Linked DNA regions of Marinomonas mediterranea MMB-1. The protein of the gene in region 1 interacts with the protein of each later gene in a pairwise test. Links are inferred from orthologs where the notes say so. Each region holds a gene or a part of one and is shown on either strand. Other genes may lie near its edges.

Region 1 (9,218 bases):
TCAAACATTGAATATCGCCTTTGAATGAGAAATAGAAAAATATTCGACCAAGCGACTATGCGCTAAGCTAATGCTTGGCGATTCTGTATCCAATGGCCGTCACGTACTTTGGTTTCTCGAGTGGTAGACGCTAGCAATGACTCCATCGTCTCTTTATGCAACGAACAACAGTAAACAGGGCGATAACGTTCGAACTTCCAGCTGTCAGAAAGCACACCGGCATCCACTGAATCAAAACCAAACGCTTCAATAAGATTCATGATCTTCGTTTTAGCCTGCGGGTCATCACTCGCCACAGGAATCGCTCGTCTCTCTTGATCGCTTGGTCCTGGTCGAGCATCATGAGCAAGGTCTTGAACCGTAATAGAGTTAAACGCCTTAACGACAATAGCCCCATCGAGAAAAGAAGAAAGCATTTCGCTTGTCGTCGTTTTCTCATTCAAAAGGTCAGGGATTGCACCGTCTCTATTCGGAAAGTAGTTAAGTAGATCCACTACAATTTTTCCTTTTAGTGACGCTTTCGGCAATTTGTCATAAGCGTGAAGAGGGACAGCAATAATAACAATCTCGCCAAACTCGGACGCTTGCTCAGCGCTGCCCACATCACAGAGTAAGGCATCAGCCACTCTCGTGAGCGAGTCAGCACTGCGTGAATTACTTAACATAACCTTGTGCCCAGCATTGATAGCATGCTGAGTAAGAACTTGCCCCATAGGGCCTGCTCCAATGATCCCAATATTCATATTTTCTCCCTTTACCAGGTTATCAAATAAACATCATGTAAAACGCATAACCCCTCCAGCAAATAACTTTCGGCGTCCACAACGACAATAAACACTATCGTCCAGTAAAATAGAGGCATGAAGCTCTTAGTTTTCGATGTGAAACATTCGAGCAATGGCCATTATCCAAAAACGTCTTTGATGAAAGACCTAACCCTCACAATGAAGCAGTGGACTTGTTCATACCTTCGTTAGGCTGTCGGAAGCGTTTCAGCAGAATCCACCCCATCGTTATCTGTACTGGATTTCGCCTTTTTGCTTTCAAATGCGATGAATGCAAGTAAACATAATATTGCGGTAGCACACGCACCATACAACATGACGTTACTAAAGCCCGTCATCAAGATATTCTGCGCCACAGAGGACTGAACGCCGTACTCTTCTAACGTCTGCAAATTACCAGACGCCAGTACGTCAGCTAATTGAGAAAGCCCTACTTCTACGGTATCTATAGGCAGTAAGCTACGAAGTTGATACACAATCGAGCTCACAAGCACAAAGCCCATAATGGCAATATTTAGAGACAACGAAATCATACGCGTACTAAATTCCATCCCCGATGCCATACCGGCACGCTCTGGAGGTAAGGACCCTGTTGCCATGTTAGTCACAGGCGTATTCGTAAGACCTAACCCGATACCCGCTAAAATACAGCCAGGCATTAGCATTAACCAATCGGTGTTGGAGGCCGACGCAGCGCCCCACAATAGGAAGAACCCGCCAGATATGCACAACAGCCCGAGCGGTATCACAATCTTTGGACCATTTTTTAATAAGATTTTTTCCGCTATCGGAGGGACAACAACCGTTGGAAGAGTAAGTGCAAGTATAATAAGTCCTGACGTTACGCCGCCGTAGCCTAATACACTCTGCAAATAGATTGGGAAGTAGACAACAAAAGGCCAGAAGCTGAAATTCATGCCCGCTGCACCAAATAATGCACCAGAGAAATTACGAATTTTAAAGGCATTCAAATCAAACATAGGTCGAGCGACTTTTCGCTCAATGATAATGAACAGTACAAAAGAAATAGCACTCGCCGCCATGATTGCAATGCCTTCGACCGTTTGATAACCGACATCTTTCCCTTGCGTAATCATGAATACTAGCCCGAACACCGCTCCAGAAAGTGTGATCATGCCACCGACATCCATTTTCACCGCCTTAGGATCAGACGACTCAACCACACCAACACGCGCTAGTATCAACGTAATCACCGAAATAAAGACGTGAATCAAGAAAACCCATTCCCAACTCATATGAGCGACGATTAAGCCGCCAACAATAGGACCGAAGCCTAATCCAAGACCAAAAATGATCCCCCACCAAGCAAACGCGACGCCTCGCTCGGGGCCATTTTGAAACTGGTTTGACAGCACGGCCACCTGACATGCAAGCATCGCTGCAGCACTGGTGCCTTGTAAAAAGCGCGCAACGATCAGAACAGGCGCTGACGACGCTAGCCCACAAATCAAAGAGGCAACGCAAAAGACAAAAATACCAATTGAAAACACCCGTTTACGACCAAACCGGTCGGCAAATGCGCCCATTGCAACCAGTGTCGAACACATGGCAATAGTGTATGCATTCATAATCCACTGAAGCTGAATAAAATCCGCAGGTAAGACACTTTTTAAGATAGGTAAAATAGAAGGTACACTTGTAATTTCAAGCCCTAGCATAATTGCCGATAGGCACACCGAAATTAAAGCGATTCTATTTCTCGACGAAATAGTGCTCATAACATAACTCTCCATGCAATGTTGTGTAAACGCAAACACCCTCAACAAGACTGATACTTCAGTCAAAAAAGCGTGTTTTTCTTTTTTATAAAAAGATTAAGACGTTCTTTAAATAATCATTTGAAAGAATAAAAACTGATGTAGTTTCCTTCTTCTGATTGGTCATCGAGAGGCAAAATAGCACTGGATTCATTGAGGTGGTACCCTCATAATGTCTATATCAGTGATAACAAAATGAAATGGATCGCACAGACAGTGATAACAAAATGAAATGGATCGCACAGAGTAACAAGGATAGCTATGTCAATTTCACTCGATGTCGAAGCAGTAAGAGCATTCGTAGTCATTGCTGAACTAAAGAGTTTTACACTTGCAGCAAACTCGCTTGGAACCAGTCAAGCAACATTGAGTCTTCGACTCAAACGTCTCGAACAACGCATCAACAGGCGTTTAATAGAGCGAACTCCCCGTGTCGTGAGACTGTCCTCTCAAGGAGAGGCCTTCATTGGTAACGCAAAAGCCTTTCTAGAAGCTCATGACAAAGCGGTTGAAACACTCTATACCGTTAAAAACCGCTTACGCTTAGGTATTGGCTGCCATATTATCGGCTCAGAGTTAACCGCGATTCTAGCCAAAGTGAATACTCAGTACCCTAATTTAACGTTAGAAATATCAACCGGGTTGTCCAGCGAACTAAAACAGCAATATGACGAAGGAACGCTAGACGCCGTCATAGTAAACTCAGAAGAATATAGAAAACAGGGACACCTGCTTTGTATCGAACATTACAGCTGGTTCGCTACGCCTAAATACAAGTACAAAGTCGGAGACTCAGTAAAACTGGCTACGCTTGATGAGAAGTGTGAAGTGCGCGATCAAGCACCAGTTATTTTAAAAAGTGCAGACATCCCTTTTCAAAAAATGCTGATTGGCGGCAATACCGACATTGTTAACTCGGCTATTTTAGCGGGAATGGCCATTGGTGTTTACGCTTTGCGGCTTGTTCCAGAAGGGCTGATAGACGTTCGTAGTAAGTTCAATTTGCCCGCACTTCCTACCTCATCGATAGAGTTGCATACACATCTGACGGACATTAAAACTCGAAATGTGCTCAAAGAAATCAGCCATATATTCAAACTCTACAACGGTACTACTCTATAGATCTCTAGATTTTTAGGTCTCTAGGGAAGGTGTGAACAAGCCCACACCTTCCCTACGCACCCCATCCATGCTTAATGTCTCTGAGTCTAACACCAACAATTAAGTAGCATGTAGAACGAAACTTAACGAAAGCAGTTATCGATAGCGACCGCCAAACTCTCAACGACAGCGAAGCAACAACCGCCTCTATTAAATCAACTCAAAGTGCCATCATTTGATATTACAGCACTTCCAATTTAGCAAAAGACAACACAAGCCACTTTGTACCTTCGGTATCGAAGTTCACTTGAACTCTGGCCTGTGGGCCTTGTCCTTCGTAGTTAATAACCAACCCTTCACCGAAGACCGGATGCTTCACTCGGTCGCCCATTGAAACGTTGGTTTCAGGTACTTGATAACCGTGCAATATGCTCTGATTTTGCTTTTGCAGTGTGCCTTGATAGTTGTGTCGCTGCATCGAAACAGGTCTTGCGACTTGTGAGCGCAGGCGCACTTCTTCAATACACTCTTGTGGGATTTCACGAATAAAACGAGAAGGACTATTGAAAGATTCACTGCCATGCAATCGACGCGATTCCGCATAGGTAATATAGAGCTTCTCCATGGCCCGCGTAATACCAACATAACAAAGGCGACGCTCCTCTTCGAGGCGTCCAGGTTCCTCAAACGACATTTTGGAAGGGAACAAATTCTCTTCCACGCCAGTTAAAAAGACCAATGGAAATTCCAAGCCCTTCGCCGAGTGCAGCGTCATCAACTGAACCGAATCCTGATACTCATCCGCCTGAGCTTCACCCGCATCCAATACCGCTTGGTCCAAGAATGCCATCATTGGCGAGCTAAACTCTTCGTCATCTTCTGACCACGAGAAACCACTTGCGGCGCTGACTAACTCTTTCAAGTTCTCAATACGGGCTTCGCCTTTTTCACCCTTCTCCTTCTCATGATGAGGAATCAAACCCGCTTCTTGAATGATGTGTTCAAAGACATCACCCAAACCTAGATCAGGTTGGATTAACGTATTCCCCATACCATCAATAATCTGTAAGAAGTTCTTAATCGCATTGGAAGCGCGAGCAGGCATCACACCATGCTGCACGATATGCTCTGCGGCCTGCCACATAGAGCAACCTTGATCTCGAGCGATCTCTCGCAAGGTACCAATACTGCGTTCGCCAATGCCACGCGGTGGTACGTTAATTACACGCTCCATTGCGCCGTCGTCATTCGGGTCAACTGCCAACCGAGCATACGCCAATGCGTTTTTGATCTCTAAACGATCATAGAATCTGTGCCCACCATAAATTCTATAAGGCAACTGTTCCCTAACGAGGCATTCTTCGATCACACGAGATTGAGCGTTAGAACGATATAAAATCGCCATGTCTTTTAACGCGGTTCCGTCGTCGCGCCACTTTTTAATAATCTCTAATATAAAGCGCGCTTCGTCTTGCTCATTAAACCCAGCATAAAGGGAAATCGGGTCGCCATCGCCGCTGTCTGTCCAAAGCTCTTTACCTAAGCGATCATCATTGTTCTGAATCAGCCCGTTGGCGGCTTTTAGAATTTGCCCAGTTGAACGATAGTTTTGTTCAAGACGAATCGTCGCCACGTCATTAAAGTGTTTTGAGAAGTTTTGGATATTCTCAATTTTTGCGCCACGCCAACCATAGATTGACTGGTCATCATCACCCACTGCGGTGATCGTGCCAGTATCACCAACCATCACACGAAGCCACGCATACTGAATGGTGTTGGTGTCCTGAAACTCGTCCACCAGCACATGCACAAAGCGTTGTTGGTAATGCTTTAATAAAGCCGGATTTGTCAGCATTAATTCATGCGCTCGTAACAATAACTCACCAAAATCCAGTAAGCCGTTGCGTTCACACGCTTCTTCGTAGTGGTAATAAAGCTCTCGCATCCCTTTTGAAAATGGATCATGCGAGTCGGGAACATGAGCAGCACGTCGACCTTCGTCTTTTTGGCCGTTAATAAACCAAGCCACTTGCTTAGGCGGCCAACGCGTATCATCGATATTAAACTCTCGCATGATACGTTTAACGAGACGAAGCTGATCATCGCTGTCCATGATTTGGAAGTTTTCCTTCAACCCTGCATCGCGCCAATGCGCTCTAAGCAGGCGATGGGCCAAACCATGGAAGGTTCCCACCCACATACCTTGAGGTGGTAATCCAACAAGCTGCTCGATACGCCCTTGCATCTCTCGCGCCGCTTTGTTGGTGAAGGTAACGGCCATAAGGCTATAAGGTGATAGCTCATAGGCATGCATTAGCCACGCTATACGATGAACCAGTACGCGAGTTTTACCGGAACCAGCGCCAGCCAGTACCAAACTGTTTTGAAGTGGCGCGGCAACGGCCTCACGCTGTTTGTCGTTTAGGGCATCGAGAATAAAAGAAACGTCCATTGAGCTCCGCCATTTTTAAAATTAAGCCACAAAATGGTTGATTTTTGATCAATTTTGCGGTTTTTATATACAGGTAGTCTTGCTTTCTATCTATTTTGACTTTTTTCAACGGCTGATGACAGTGATTCGTCATATCTGTCATCAAAAGAGTCTGAGAGGTATTACTCATGACGTCTATGGAAGTAGCTGAAATCAAAACTGAATTGCTTCATGCATCCATCAGTTTAAAAAAAGAAGAAAACGAACGAACCCAAAAAGAGGATAGCGACAGAATGCTTAAAGCACGACGCGCAATCGAGAATTATCGAGAGGAACAACGCTTAATACAAGCGATTTCCGACGGTTGGGACGACTGATATATAACGTCTCCTAACACTCATTTTTACAGCCTATTTTAAATAGGACTGTCTTCTGCTGGCCTCTTACTTTTATAGACGCCGGTTCAGGGTTTGCTACCCCCTATTTTTTGTCCAAAATGCTTTCGAATTAGTGCTTTCACCCTCATTTTAGTTACAAAAGCCCCCTGCACTAAGTCGCGAGCGAAGCCAAGACGAGGCAAAAATAGACGAAAAAGCGAAGTTTATACGTTACAAATGAGCATTTTGAGTCTCTTTTTAACATGGTATTGGAAAGCGCAATAATCGTGCAACGATCTCTACAAAAAGATAATCGACTTATTGATCTATTCCCTAGAAGCCGAATAGCGTTTCAAGTACCATTACATCTAAATTTTTTAATCATCAACCCACAAAAACAAAAACAATTATAACCCTATCGGGGAGTCACCATGTTTGAACACATCCAAGCTGCTCCAGCTGACCCTATTCTTGGTTTAAGCGACACGTTTCGTAAGGACACAAACCCTAATAAAATCAATTTAGGCGTTGGCGTTTATAAAGACGAACAAGGCGCTACACCGATCCTTAAATCGGTAAAACAGGCAGAAGAACGCCTTGTTATCGATGAAAACACCAAAAGCTACCTTAGCATTGAAGGTGAGGAAGCTTACCGCGCTGCGGTAAAAGCCCTGCTTTTTGGTCAAGATCATGCTGTGATTTCTAAAAATCGCGCTCATACCGCCCATACACCTGGCGGTACTGGTGCATTGCGCGTAGCAGCTGAGTTCATCAAAAAGCATCTTCCCGAAGCAACAATCTGGGTCAGCAACCCAACATGGGCGAACCATCAGGCCGTCTTTCAATCTGTTGGCCTTGAAGTCGGCAGCTACGCCTATTACGACGCAAACGCGAAAACGCTAGACTTCGAAGCGATGCTAGCGAGCCTGTCACAAGTCCCTGAAGGCGACGTTGTGTTATTCCACGGCTGCTGCCACAACCCAACTGGCATCGACCCAACAGCGGTTCAATGGCAACAACTTGCAAAACTGGCTAGCAAACAAGGTTTCTTACCTTTATTCGACTTTGCTTACCAAGGTTTCGGCAACGGCCTTGAAGAAGATGCCGTTGGCTTACGCACTTTCTTGGAAGAAACCCCAGAAATGCTGATCGCGAACTCATTCTCCAAAAACTTTGGACTGTACAATGAGCGTGTTGGTGCATTGACCATTGTGGCTGAAACCGAAGAGCAAGCTAACGCCGCGTTTACTCAAATTAAACGCTGTGCTCGTACCAACTACTCTAACCCGCCTTCTCACGGCGCTGCGGTTGTGACAGAAATTCTGACCAACGACCAACTACGTAGTCTTTGGGAAATGGAACTTGCTAGCATGCGCCAGCGTATCCAAGAAATGCGCACCTTGTTCGTCAACACATTGCGAGCAAAAGGGGTTGAGCAGGACTTCTCGTTTATTTCCAAGCAACAGGGCATGTTCTCTTTCTCAGGCCTAAACCCTGATCAAGTGGCGAGCCTAAAAGAAGATCATAGTATTTACATCGTTGGCTCAGGTCGTATTAATGTCGCAGGCATGACCAAAGACAACATGGAACCACTGTGTGACGCTATTGCCGCTGTCTTAACGAAATAGCAGCTTCAACCGCTCAGCGACAAGCGTCGCTGTATGCGAGAGAAAAGCATACAAACTTGACCAAAGAGCCAACAAACTGTTGGCTCTTTTCGTTTTACCTGTTAATTTTGTAAATCCAGTTTTGGCTAAGACTCGATGGAGCACCTTGAATGACCGCCACTCTGATTTACTGCTATGACCCAATGTGTAGCTGGTGTTGGGGCTTTAAACCCGTTTGGAATCAGCTTGAAAAAGCACTACAGCCTTTAATCGACAAACAAAAGTTGAGCATACAACCCATGCTCGGAGGGCTAGCACCCGATTCAGATACCCCCATGCCCGACGAAATGAAAACGAAGCTGGAAGCAACATGGCATCGTATTTCAGACAGCCTTGGCACGCAGTTTAATTTTGATTTTTGGCGAGAAGCCGCACCACGTCGTTCAACCTACCCAGCTTGCCGCGCCTGCCTAGTCGCCCGAGACTTTGGCCTAGAACATGAAATGGCAACCGAAATACAACACGCCTACTACCTAAACGCTCAAAACCCATCCGATCTCGACACACTCACCCGCTGCGCAAAACACATAGGATTAAAAGAAGACGGTTTTCAAAAATCCATGGCGCTCGTGAAAGAAGAACAAACACTAGAACATGAAATTACCCAAGCACGACATCTAGGGCTCAACTCATTTCCGTCTTTAGCCGTCATCGTCGGCGACCACCTAACCGAAATCCCGATTGATTATGAAAACCATGAAACCATGCGTCAGGCGATAAAAGCCGCACTGCCTGTAGAGACAGACTGACTTTTTAGCGAGGAGGAAATAACCAACACCTCGATCCAGCTCCTCCCTATTACCAAGCAAAGGGAGCACTCAATACTTCGGTCTAGCTCCCCTTACCAAGTAAAAGGAGCGCTCAACACCTCGATCTAGCTCCTCCCCCTTACCAAGGGGGAGGTTGGGAGGGGGTCTACAACAGCACACACATCGAAGCCGTCCACAGCATTACCGAATAGAAAAACAGGGTCTATATCCAACCTATTTTTGCGCCATCTCAAAAATGGCACACTATTTCTGAGGTGAACAACATTCACCTTCTCGCTTTGTCTACTACGCTTTCTAAAAGTGTATTAG
Region 2 (9,174 bases), 4.6 Mb from region 1 along the record:
GCTTGTTCAGGGCGAACATGACGCCATAAAAAGAAGGCTTCAGCCGCTTGGCCAACAAGCATACCCAGTCCATCAGCGCCTTTCGCGCCCAACCCCTGCGCCCACTTCAAAAAGACCGTCGGCTCTTTCCCGTACATCATGTCATAGCACCAGGTGTGTTCGCTTACTAGCTCGTCTTTTAATGGGGGTAGCTGCCCCGATAAGCTGGCAGATGAGCCATTGATGATGACATCAAACGGGCCTTCTAACGCATCAAAGGAAGACGCGACGCAATCAAATATTTTCCCAAGTGCTTCGGCTTTAGAAACAGTACGGTTCGCGACCGTGACCGAGAGAGGCGCTTGCGCGAATACCGGTTCAAGCACGCCTCTGACAGCGCCACCAGCTCCAATAATAAGTATACGTTTTCCTTTTAGCGGCTGGTTCAGTACATGAACGATGTCACGCACCATACCCGCGCCGTCGGTATTATCACCGTATATTTCTCCATTTTTCCCCAGCATCAGCGTATTAACTGCGCCAGCAAGTTCGGCCCGTTTGCTAAGTACATCGCACATTGCGAAAGCTCGTTCTTTAAACGGGACCGTCACATTCATACCTTTCCCGCCTTCAGAAAAGAAATCACGAACCTGTGCTTCAAAGCGTTCTTCTTCGCCGAGTAACGTACCGTAGTACACAGACTGATCTGTTTGTTTCGCAAACTCTGCGTGAATCGCAGGCGACTTACTGTGGGCAATCGGGTTCCCAACAACAACGTATTGATCCAATGTAAACCTCAAATAATAGAATTTAGCGCCCTAACCAATTTCGGGCCTGAAGATAATAATCGGTTAATTTTGCTTCTTCACTGCCTTGCTCGACCTCATAGCCGTAGCTCCATCGCACTTCTGGCGGCAACGACATCAAAATGGACTCGGTACGACCAGCGCCACTTTGCAATCCAAAATGCGTTCCGCGGTCAAACACTAAGTTAAACTCCACATAGCGACCACGTCGATGTAACTGAAAATCACGCTGCTGTTCAGTATGAGGCAACGCTTGCCTTTTCTTTAAGATGGGTTCGTAGGCTTTAATGTACGCGTCGCCCACAGAACGCATTAGCGCAAAGCTTTGATCGAATGGCAGCTCATTAAAATCGTCGAAGAACAAACCACCGATACCGCGAGGTTCTCCACGATGCTTCAAATAAAAATAGTCATCGCACCAGACCTTAAAACGATCATAGTAATCTTCACCAAATGGAGACAAGGCGTCGAATGCGGTCTGATGCCAAGAAATGCAGTCTTCTTCGAAGCCATAATAGGGTGTTAGATCGAAACCACCACCAAACCACCATACTGGATCCATACCGTCTTTATGCACTACGAATAACCGTACATTTGCGTGAGAGGTCGGGGCCATGGGATTCTTAGGGTGAATAACAAGAGAAACACCCATCGCCTCGAAGCGACCCCCTGCTAATTCAGGACGTTCTGCCGTTGCGGACGGAGGCAGCGTATCCCCCATAACATGCGAGAAGTTGACGCCCCCTTTTTCGATTACGTCGCCATCCGCAATGACGCGAGTTCGGCCGCCACCGCCATTTGGTCGGTCCCAAGCGTCTTCGTGAAATACAAGGTTAGGTTCAAATCCTTCTAAGGCGTGACAAATTTGATCTTGAAGCGACATTAAATAGGCTTTTACCGCTGCAATATCATTAGGGGAAAGGCTTTGAGGCACGCGTATCTCCATCTCTTTTAAGTAAGGTGGCTATAATAGTAAGAATCAGTAACTTAAGAAAGTTACTGATTCAAAGAAGTCACGGCCTCACATAGGAGGCCAGCAATAAAAGGCGCTGGTTGCTCTCACGTTACTTCTCTCTTACTCTCCCAATCGCTTAGCCAGATCACGCCAATGGCATGTCGCTTGGTTAAACATTTCTGGCTCACCCGTCACTTTTACTAAAACAGAACCGCCATGCAAGCTCGCCAGAATTTGGCTAGCGTAGTTGGAGATCTCTTCAGTGGTCATCCAATCTTTACGCATGTACGACACGACGCTACTAAGCCAATCAAGTTTAAGCTGATAAAACGCGCTTAATTCTTCTAACGTGGCGGGTTCTAATAGACTTTTTTCAGCCGACAAAACAGTACAAAGGCTTAGGTTATCTTGATCTACAACCGTCTCTTTAAAGCCATCAATAAACTTGTTTAACGCCTTTTGAGCCGCACTTTTTTTCTTCTTAGGTAATACTAAACGCTTAGCAAATTCTTCTTTGTAGCGCTGCATTACCGCGGTAACAAGATCCCCTTTTGTCGGGAAATGATAGTGAACACTTGCACTCTTGATGCCGACTTCAGCGGCTAAATCACGGAAGCTCATAGCCTTGTAACCGCTTTTCAATATCGCTTTTTCGGCAGCATCCATAATGGCAATTTTAGTGGGATTTACCGCTGTCGTTGCGGATTCGATAGTACCCTGCATATCCATACTCGTTCCTCTTATTTTTCTATCATATGGTAGACATTCTATTGACTAAGAAAAAAAATGCGAGCAAAATTTAGCCAGATATTATATATCAACTGATAGGTAAATACATAAGCCGTTTACTTCACAGATTCACTCACACGTTTGGAAGGAACAAAACAATGCATCATAGCAACAAGACAATGTATGACCTCGTTGTATTAGGAAGTGGTCCAGGAGGCTACGCCGCCGCATTTAGAGCAGCCGATTTGGGATTAAGCGTCGCCCTGATTGAGCGCTACGAGAATTTGGGAGGAGTCTGTCTAAATGTCGGATGTATCCCATCAAAGGCGCTCTTACACATAGCAGGCGATATTAGAACGGCACAAGAGGCAAAACATGGCGTTACTTTCTTGGCGCCTAAAATAGATCTTGATACAGTGCGAAAACACAAAGAATCCACGGTAAATAAACTCACAGGAAATCTCGCTCTGATGGCCAAGCAACGAAACGTTGCTCTCTACATTGGCGAAGGGCTTTTTAGCAGCGAACACACCATCAAAATACACTCGAATGACGCCAGCAAAGACGCTTCTACTGACACACTGACATTCAAACACGCTATTATCGCCATTGGCTCGACCGCCGTCCATTTGCCTTTTATTCCAAAAGACGATCGTGTTTGGAACTCGTCTCGAGCACTTGAATTACCTTACATTCCCAATCATTTAGTCGTTTTAGGCGGCGGTATTATTGGCTTAGAAATGGCCACTGTTTACGAAGCACTCGGAGCAAAAGTCACCATTGTTGAGCAAGGAAATCAGCTGATACCGGGTGCGGATGCCGATCAGGTACGCGTTTACCAAAAAGCAAACGCGTCCAGAATGAAATTTAAAACCCATACGAAAATGACCAAGGTCGACCCTTCTGGGGAGACTCTTAAACTGACGCTAACCACAGAAACAGGCGAGGAAACGTTAGAAGCCGATGCATTATTGGTGGCGGTTGGAAGAAAACCCAATGGATTTAACGCCGGCATTCCAGAAATAAATATAGACGTCGACGACCGAGGGTTTATTGTCACCGATGATAAGTGCAGAACGTCAATCAATCATATTTTCGCAATCGGAGACGTGACTCATGGCCCTATGTTAGCGCATAAAGCCAGCCACGAAGGGCACGTTGCAGCAGAAGTCGTTGCGGGACATCTTGCTCACTTCTCACCGTTAGGGATTCCCTCTATTGCATACACTTACCCAGAAGTTGCCTGGGTTGGACTGACTGAAACACAAGCGAAAGCCCAGGACATCAAATATAAAGTCGCGACCTTTCCTTGGTCTGCATCAGGCCGGGCAATCGCATCGGGTCAAACAAATGGTGCGACCAAATTAATCTACGAACCTGAGCACCATCGTCTGCTTGGCGCTGGGCTGGTCGGCGCTCACGCGGGGGAATTGCTAGGAGAACTAACCCTTGCGTTGGAATATGGTGCGACGCTAGAAGACATCGCCTTGACCATTCATGCTCATCCAAGTCTACATGAAAGTATTGGACTCGCTGCTGAACTCGGGACAGGCACCATTACGGATTTCCCCAACCCTTTTGCAAAGCGTCGAAAGTAATAGATCGTCAGAAAAACCGTCTAGGTAACGAAGTGCATGGCTCTTAAGGCATAGCTCTAAAAGCAATGCCGAACAATAATCAGCAGGTCGTAAACATAAAAAAGGCCGACAGAGACGTCCTACGCTCTGCCGGCCAAGGTGGTAGATGTCAGCGTCTACCAGTAAAGTCTTTGGGGATTCTCGACAAAAATTTGCTGACGGGTTTGATCACTTCCCATCCATTCCATCATTTTGTCCAATAGAATGGCGTCGTTGGGAGCATTCTCTATCGGCCCGGAAACATGCGGCCAATTGCTTCCCCATAACACTCTCTCGGGGAAACGTTCGATAATAGGCTTCGCTAACACTTCGATGTCTGAATACTCAGGCGCACCGACTTTCGAGCTTTCATAGACACCTGCCATCTTGTAATAGGCATTGCCGCGCTCAATTAAACCAAGCAGTGCATTGTATTCGATTGAATCGGGTTTAACTGGCGGAATAAACTTACAGAAGTGGTCAATGACATAATCACCCTGTATTTTCTCTAGCGTAGGGACGTATTCAAGTATCTCATTGCCGTAAAACTGCACGATACATGTCCATCCGAACGGCTTAATTTTTGCGTTGACCTCTAGCAGCTTATCAATACCAGCGGCACCTTGGGGCAGTTGCATAATACGAGCGCCTCTAGCGCCTCTAGCGTGCCACTCTTCCAACTCTTCTTCGGTTGTATCCGGTGTTACAACAACCACACCTCGGCCGCGTTCACCCAGTACATCGAGGGCTTCTAGCATCACGGTGTTATCTATTTGGTATGCATTTGGCTGAGTAATAACAACTCGCTTTAAACCAAGCCATTGCTGCACTTTTTGGTAATCTTCCAAACAAGCTGCATCTGCGGGCAAATCCGGTCCACCAAGCAGAGAAGGATATTGAGCAGAATAAACATGCATATGGCTATCAATGGCACCTTCAGGTAACGCTATTTTAGGCGCCTGTCCAAAAAGAATTCGTTTTGCAATCACGTCGTCACTCCTCATTTATGCAGAAATTGGCGCATAACGAGCCAATTTCTCACGGTCAATGGTGATCCCTAGACCCGGTTTAGAAGGCACCGCTAATTTGCCATCTTTTACGACAATGTCTTCTTCTACAATGCTGGTTCTAAACGGGTTGTGCGTTTGATCAAATTCAAGTCGCGGTGAGTCTGTGCCGAACGAGGGAGGATTAGGTGGAATAATCGCATGGAAATGCAGTCCCGCAGCAATGGCAACAGCGGTGCCCCAAACATGAGGAACACAACGCACGCCATAGACGTCAACCAAGGTTAAGATTTTTCGTGCCTCGCTAAGTCCACCCACACCACAAACATCGGGTTGAATAATATCAACCGTATTTTGTTTTAACGCCTCGTGATAACCCCAACGAGAATGCCATGTTTCTCCGCCCGCAATAGGAATCGGAGAAGTCTGTCTCAACTCTCGGTACTGAGTGTAGGCTTCTGGGACGACAGGTTCTTCAAACCATTTGATATCAAGGTCTTTTACCGCATCAATAACCCGCTTGGCATCAATAATGTCGTAGCCGTGGTTCGCATCGATCATCAATTCAACATCGGGACCTAATTGTTCCCGAGTTTGTTTGATCGATTCGATGTCTAACGCCACGCCAAAGCCGATTTTGATTTTTACCGCGTCAAAGCCCTGCTTTTTGTATTCACGAACTTCTTCTGACAAGCTAGAAAGGCGATCAAAGCCTACTTTGCGAAAACCGCCTGTTGCGTAAACCGGAATCTCAGAGCGGAATTGGCCACCCAATAGTTCAGATACCGGTTTATTGTGAAACTTACCGACGACATCCCATAAGGCAATGTCAATTCCACTGATTGCATTGATCACGGCACCACGTTGCCCTTGATCACGGAAGGTGTTGTAAAGGTTTAGCCATATTGGCTCGATGTCAAAAGCAGATTTTCCAATCAGGTGGGGCGTCATCACTTCAAGATATGCGGCGTTCACCACACGATTTCCCAAACATTCTCCCCAGCCGATCAATCCATTATCGCAAATAATTTCAACAAGTAAGTGCTCTCTAGACTGAAAAGACATAGAAGCAGATTCGAACGCGTGTTCCAAAAGATAAGTAAGCGGATGTAGTCGAATGTCTGTGATCTTCATGAAATGACCCTGATTGTTATTTTTATTGGATCATAGCATGTATTTTCAACTTATCAATAAATTCATACTATGACTTAGTTTTTTGTATTGCTCTCGCTAAATCTCGGTAGCGATTACAGCCGTTTGTCAGGTGGGTACGCATCGCATCACGCGCGCGCTCAACATCACGATCAAGCAAGGCATCCAAGATAGCCTTATGCTCTTCGTTCAGCGTTTGCTCTAAGTTTGGGTCTCGTGGCAAACCGGCTTCTTCACGTAGCCTTGCACGCGGTATGGTCTTTTTGCCCAATACATCAAGGAATTTCACAAACCGATCATTGTTCGTTGCTCGGGCAATCGCGAGATGAAATTCATAGTCTTCTTGCTCTGCGGACTTACCTAAAGCGACTTTCTTTTCAAACGCGTCAAAGCTACGACAGATATCCGATTCTTGCATCGCAGAGCGCCTAGATACCGCGAGTGCAACGGCCTCAACCTCTACTGCGGTGCGTAGTTCCAGCGACTCTATCGCATCACTTATGGTCAGCGTATCCGACGCTGAAAAGCCGCTGAAATCCATGGGTTTCGGTTCCGCGACAAACACACCAATCCCTTGTTTTGGGAGAACCCAGCCTTCTGCCTTGAGCGTCATCATTGCTTCGCGAAGCACCGTACGACTTACCCCCAGTTCCTTCATAAGGTTTGGCTCTGTCGGCAACTTATCCCCGACAGACATATTACTAGTACGGATTTTTTCCCTGATTCGTTCAGCAGCAAGCTCAGGTAAGCTAGTTTTAGAGCGTTTTATCGACTTCTTTCGTTCGTTATTCATTGTTTTATATACCTCTAATCATACTGCCATTACTCAGCGCCCAGTCGCACTGGAGAATGCACACAATTGCACTATATTGTAGTTAACAATAGCTGTCATTGAGTTTTTTTCAATAATTCATAGTATGAGTGTTGCGAATTAATAATATCAATGCTAATAATTAAAAAAGATCAAACGCAGAAACAGCAAAAGCTCGTCTTTATAGTTTTGTGTTTGTGAACTAAGTATGGGGGTATCCCCATCTAACTTAAGCGTATTTGGAGCTATAACAATGATAAAAAAAACCGTTATACAAAAAGTTAGTGGAGCTATATTAGTTGCTGCCACAGCCGCCGCTGTTTCAACGTCCGCTAATGCTGAGTGGAAAGGTTGGAACATACACAACCCAGGGTACCCTGTTACCACCGCACTTGAGTCTTTCATTGATGACGTCGAAGCTAAAACCGATGGCAGAGTCGCTGGTAGAGTCTATAACGGAGCCGTTCTTGGTAACCAAGCTGACAGCATTCAAATGCTGCAAATTGGCGCAATTCAGTTCGCAGAATTCAACTTAGGGCCTATTGGTGCCATCGTGCCAGAAGCAAACGTTGTTTCTTTACCGTTCATTTTCAAAAGTGTTGATCACATGCATCGTGTGATGGATGGCCCTGTGGGTGACGAGCTCAGTGCAGCAATGGAAAAACACGGCATCAAGTCGTTGGCTTGGTACGATTCAGGCGCTCGCTCTTTCTACAATACAGAGAAGCCGATCGAAGCACCTTCCGATTTAGACGGTATGAAGTTCCGTGTTATGAACAACGAACTGTACGTAGGAATGGTTGAAGCATTGGGCGGCAACGCTACCCCAATGGCTTATGCGGAAATTTACCAGTCGTTGAAGACAGGCGTTGTTGACGGCGCAGAGAATAACTGGCCGTCATACGAATCTAGTAATCACTTTGAGGTTGCAGGCTACTACTCTTTGACCGAGCACTTGATTCTACCAGAGTGTGTTTGTGTCAGCGTTGGTGCATGGAATCAACTGTCTGCTGACGATCAAGTCATTGTCAAAAAGGCCGCGCGCGAAAGTGCTGAACTACAACGTAAACTATGGGCAGAACGTGATAAATCCAGTCGAGAAAAAGTACTGGCGTCTGGCGTCGTATTCAACGAAATTTCAAACAAAGCACCTTTCCAAAATGCAATGAAGGTCGTCTATGAAAAAGCCTTTCAAGACAACCCTACGCTTAAGCCGCTTGTAGAAAAAATCCAAAGCGTCGACTAATTCCGTCGATATTACCCAAGAGCTCACCTAAAACCACCTTTGGGTGAGCTCTCTTCTAAGTTTTTGTTTAATAAGCGAGTAGCCTTATGAAGTCTACCTCTAAAAAAGTGCCTTTGGTTGAGCGCGTGTTAGATGCCCTCGCCTTCGTTGCAACCAATTTAGCCGGCGCCATGATCGTTGTCCTTGTAATGTCATTCGGATGGCTTGTCTTTGGTCGCTATGTGCTAAATGACACGCCAACTTGGGTTGAGCAAATGGCCATGCTCCTCATTGTTGGTATTACTTTCCTTGCCGCGGCTGTCGGCATCTATGAACGAACGCACTTGAGCGTAGAAATGATCACCTTGGTGATTTCTAAGAAAGTCGCATTATTTATAGAGTGTATTATTAACTTACTCCTCGCCGCATTTGGATTCGCGCTGGCGTGGTATACGAATGATCTTATGTCTTTTACTCAATTTCAAAAGATTCCGCTACTTGGTATCAGTGAAAGCTATCGCTACCTACCCGTGGTTATCTCTGGCGGATTAATCTTCATTTTTTCTTTATATCGTGCGTATCAGGGCCTAACAGGACTGTTTAATCCCTCCTCGAAAAACAATGAACTAGGAGGTCAGTAGCATGGGCTTAGCAATCTTATTAGGACTCTTTGCACTTTTAACCGTGATTGGCGCACCAGTGGCTTTTGCCCTCGGTATGGCAGCCATTGCCGCATTCTTTTATGAAGGTTTGCCGTTGATGATCGGCTTCCAGCGAATTGTTTCAGGCGTTTCTACGTTTTCATTGCTGGCTATTCCTTTCTTCATTTTCGCTGGCGAACTCATGCTACATGGCGGCATTGCTGCTCGCTTAATTCGATTGGCATCAGCAAGT

Evidence for each region.
Region 2: the proteins of uvrD (region 1) and lpdA interact in binary tests that used the Escherichia coli proteins (3 or more experiments, as listed by UniProt). The link is inferred for Marinomonas mediterranea MMB-1 from one-to-one orthologs.

The regions. Positions count from the first base shown.
Region 1 is NC_015276.1:4,636,478-4,645,695, forward strand. What follows is about bases 3,512-6,515. They hold uvrD (DNA helicase II), read right to left. Parts: upstream 6,117-6,515; coding sequence 3,906-6,116; downstream 3,512-3,905. Other genes in these bases: MARME_RS20990 (LysR family transcriptional regulator), read left to right, coding at 3,512-3,685; MARME_RS21000 (PA3496 family putative envelope integrity protein), read left to right, coding at 6,284-6,472. In the rest of the region: MARME_RS20980 (NADPH-dependent F420 reductase), read right to left, coding at 63-743; MARME_RS20985 (MFS transporter), read right to left, coding at 974-2,524; more of MARME_RS20990, read left to right, coding at 2,825-3,511; MARME_RS21005 (amino acid aminotransferase), read left to right, coding at 6,904-8,100; MARME_RS21010 (DsbA family protein), read left to right, coding at 8,250-8,888. UniProt on the Escherichia coli protein: A helicase with DNA-dependent ATPase activity. Unwinds DNA duplexes with 3'-5' polarity. Translocates on single-stranded DNA with 3'-5' polarity. Initiates unwinding more efficiently from a nicked substrate than double-stranded DNA.
Region 2 is NC_015276.1:75,833-85,006, reverse strand. Bases 1,888-4,847 are described here. They hold lpdA (dihydrolipoyl dehydrogenase), read left to right. Parts: upstream 1,888-2,627; coding sequence 2,628-4,067; downstream 4,068-4,847. Other genes in these bases: MARME_RS00335 (amidohydrolase family protein), read right to left, coding at 4,223-4,847; MARME_RS00345 (TetR/AcrR family transcriptional regulator), read right to left, coding at 1,888-2,469. Outside these bases: aroE (shikimate dehydrogenase), read right to left, coding at 1-767; hemF (oxygen-dependent coproporphyrinogen oxidase), read right to left, coding at 790-1,731; more of MARME_RS00345, read right to left, coding at 1,861-1,887; more of MARME_RS00335, read right to left, coding at 4,848-5,074; MARME_RS00330 (mandelate racemase/muconate lactonizing enzyme family protein), read right to left, coding at 5,090-6,226; MARME_RS00325 (FadR/GntR family transcriptional regulator), read right to left, coding at 6,294-7,037; MARME_RS00320 (TRAP transporter substrate-binding protein), read left to right, coding at 7,309-8,301; MARME_RS00315 (TRAP transporter small permease), read left to right, coding at 8,388-8,921; MARME_RS00310 (TRAP transporter large permease), read left to right, coding at 8,923-9,174. UniProt on the Escherichia coli protein: Lipoamide dehydrogenase is a component of the glycine cleavage system as well as of the alpha-ketoacid dehydrogenase complexes.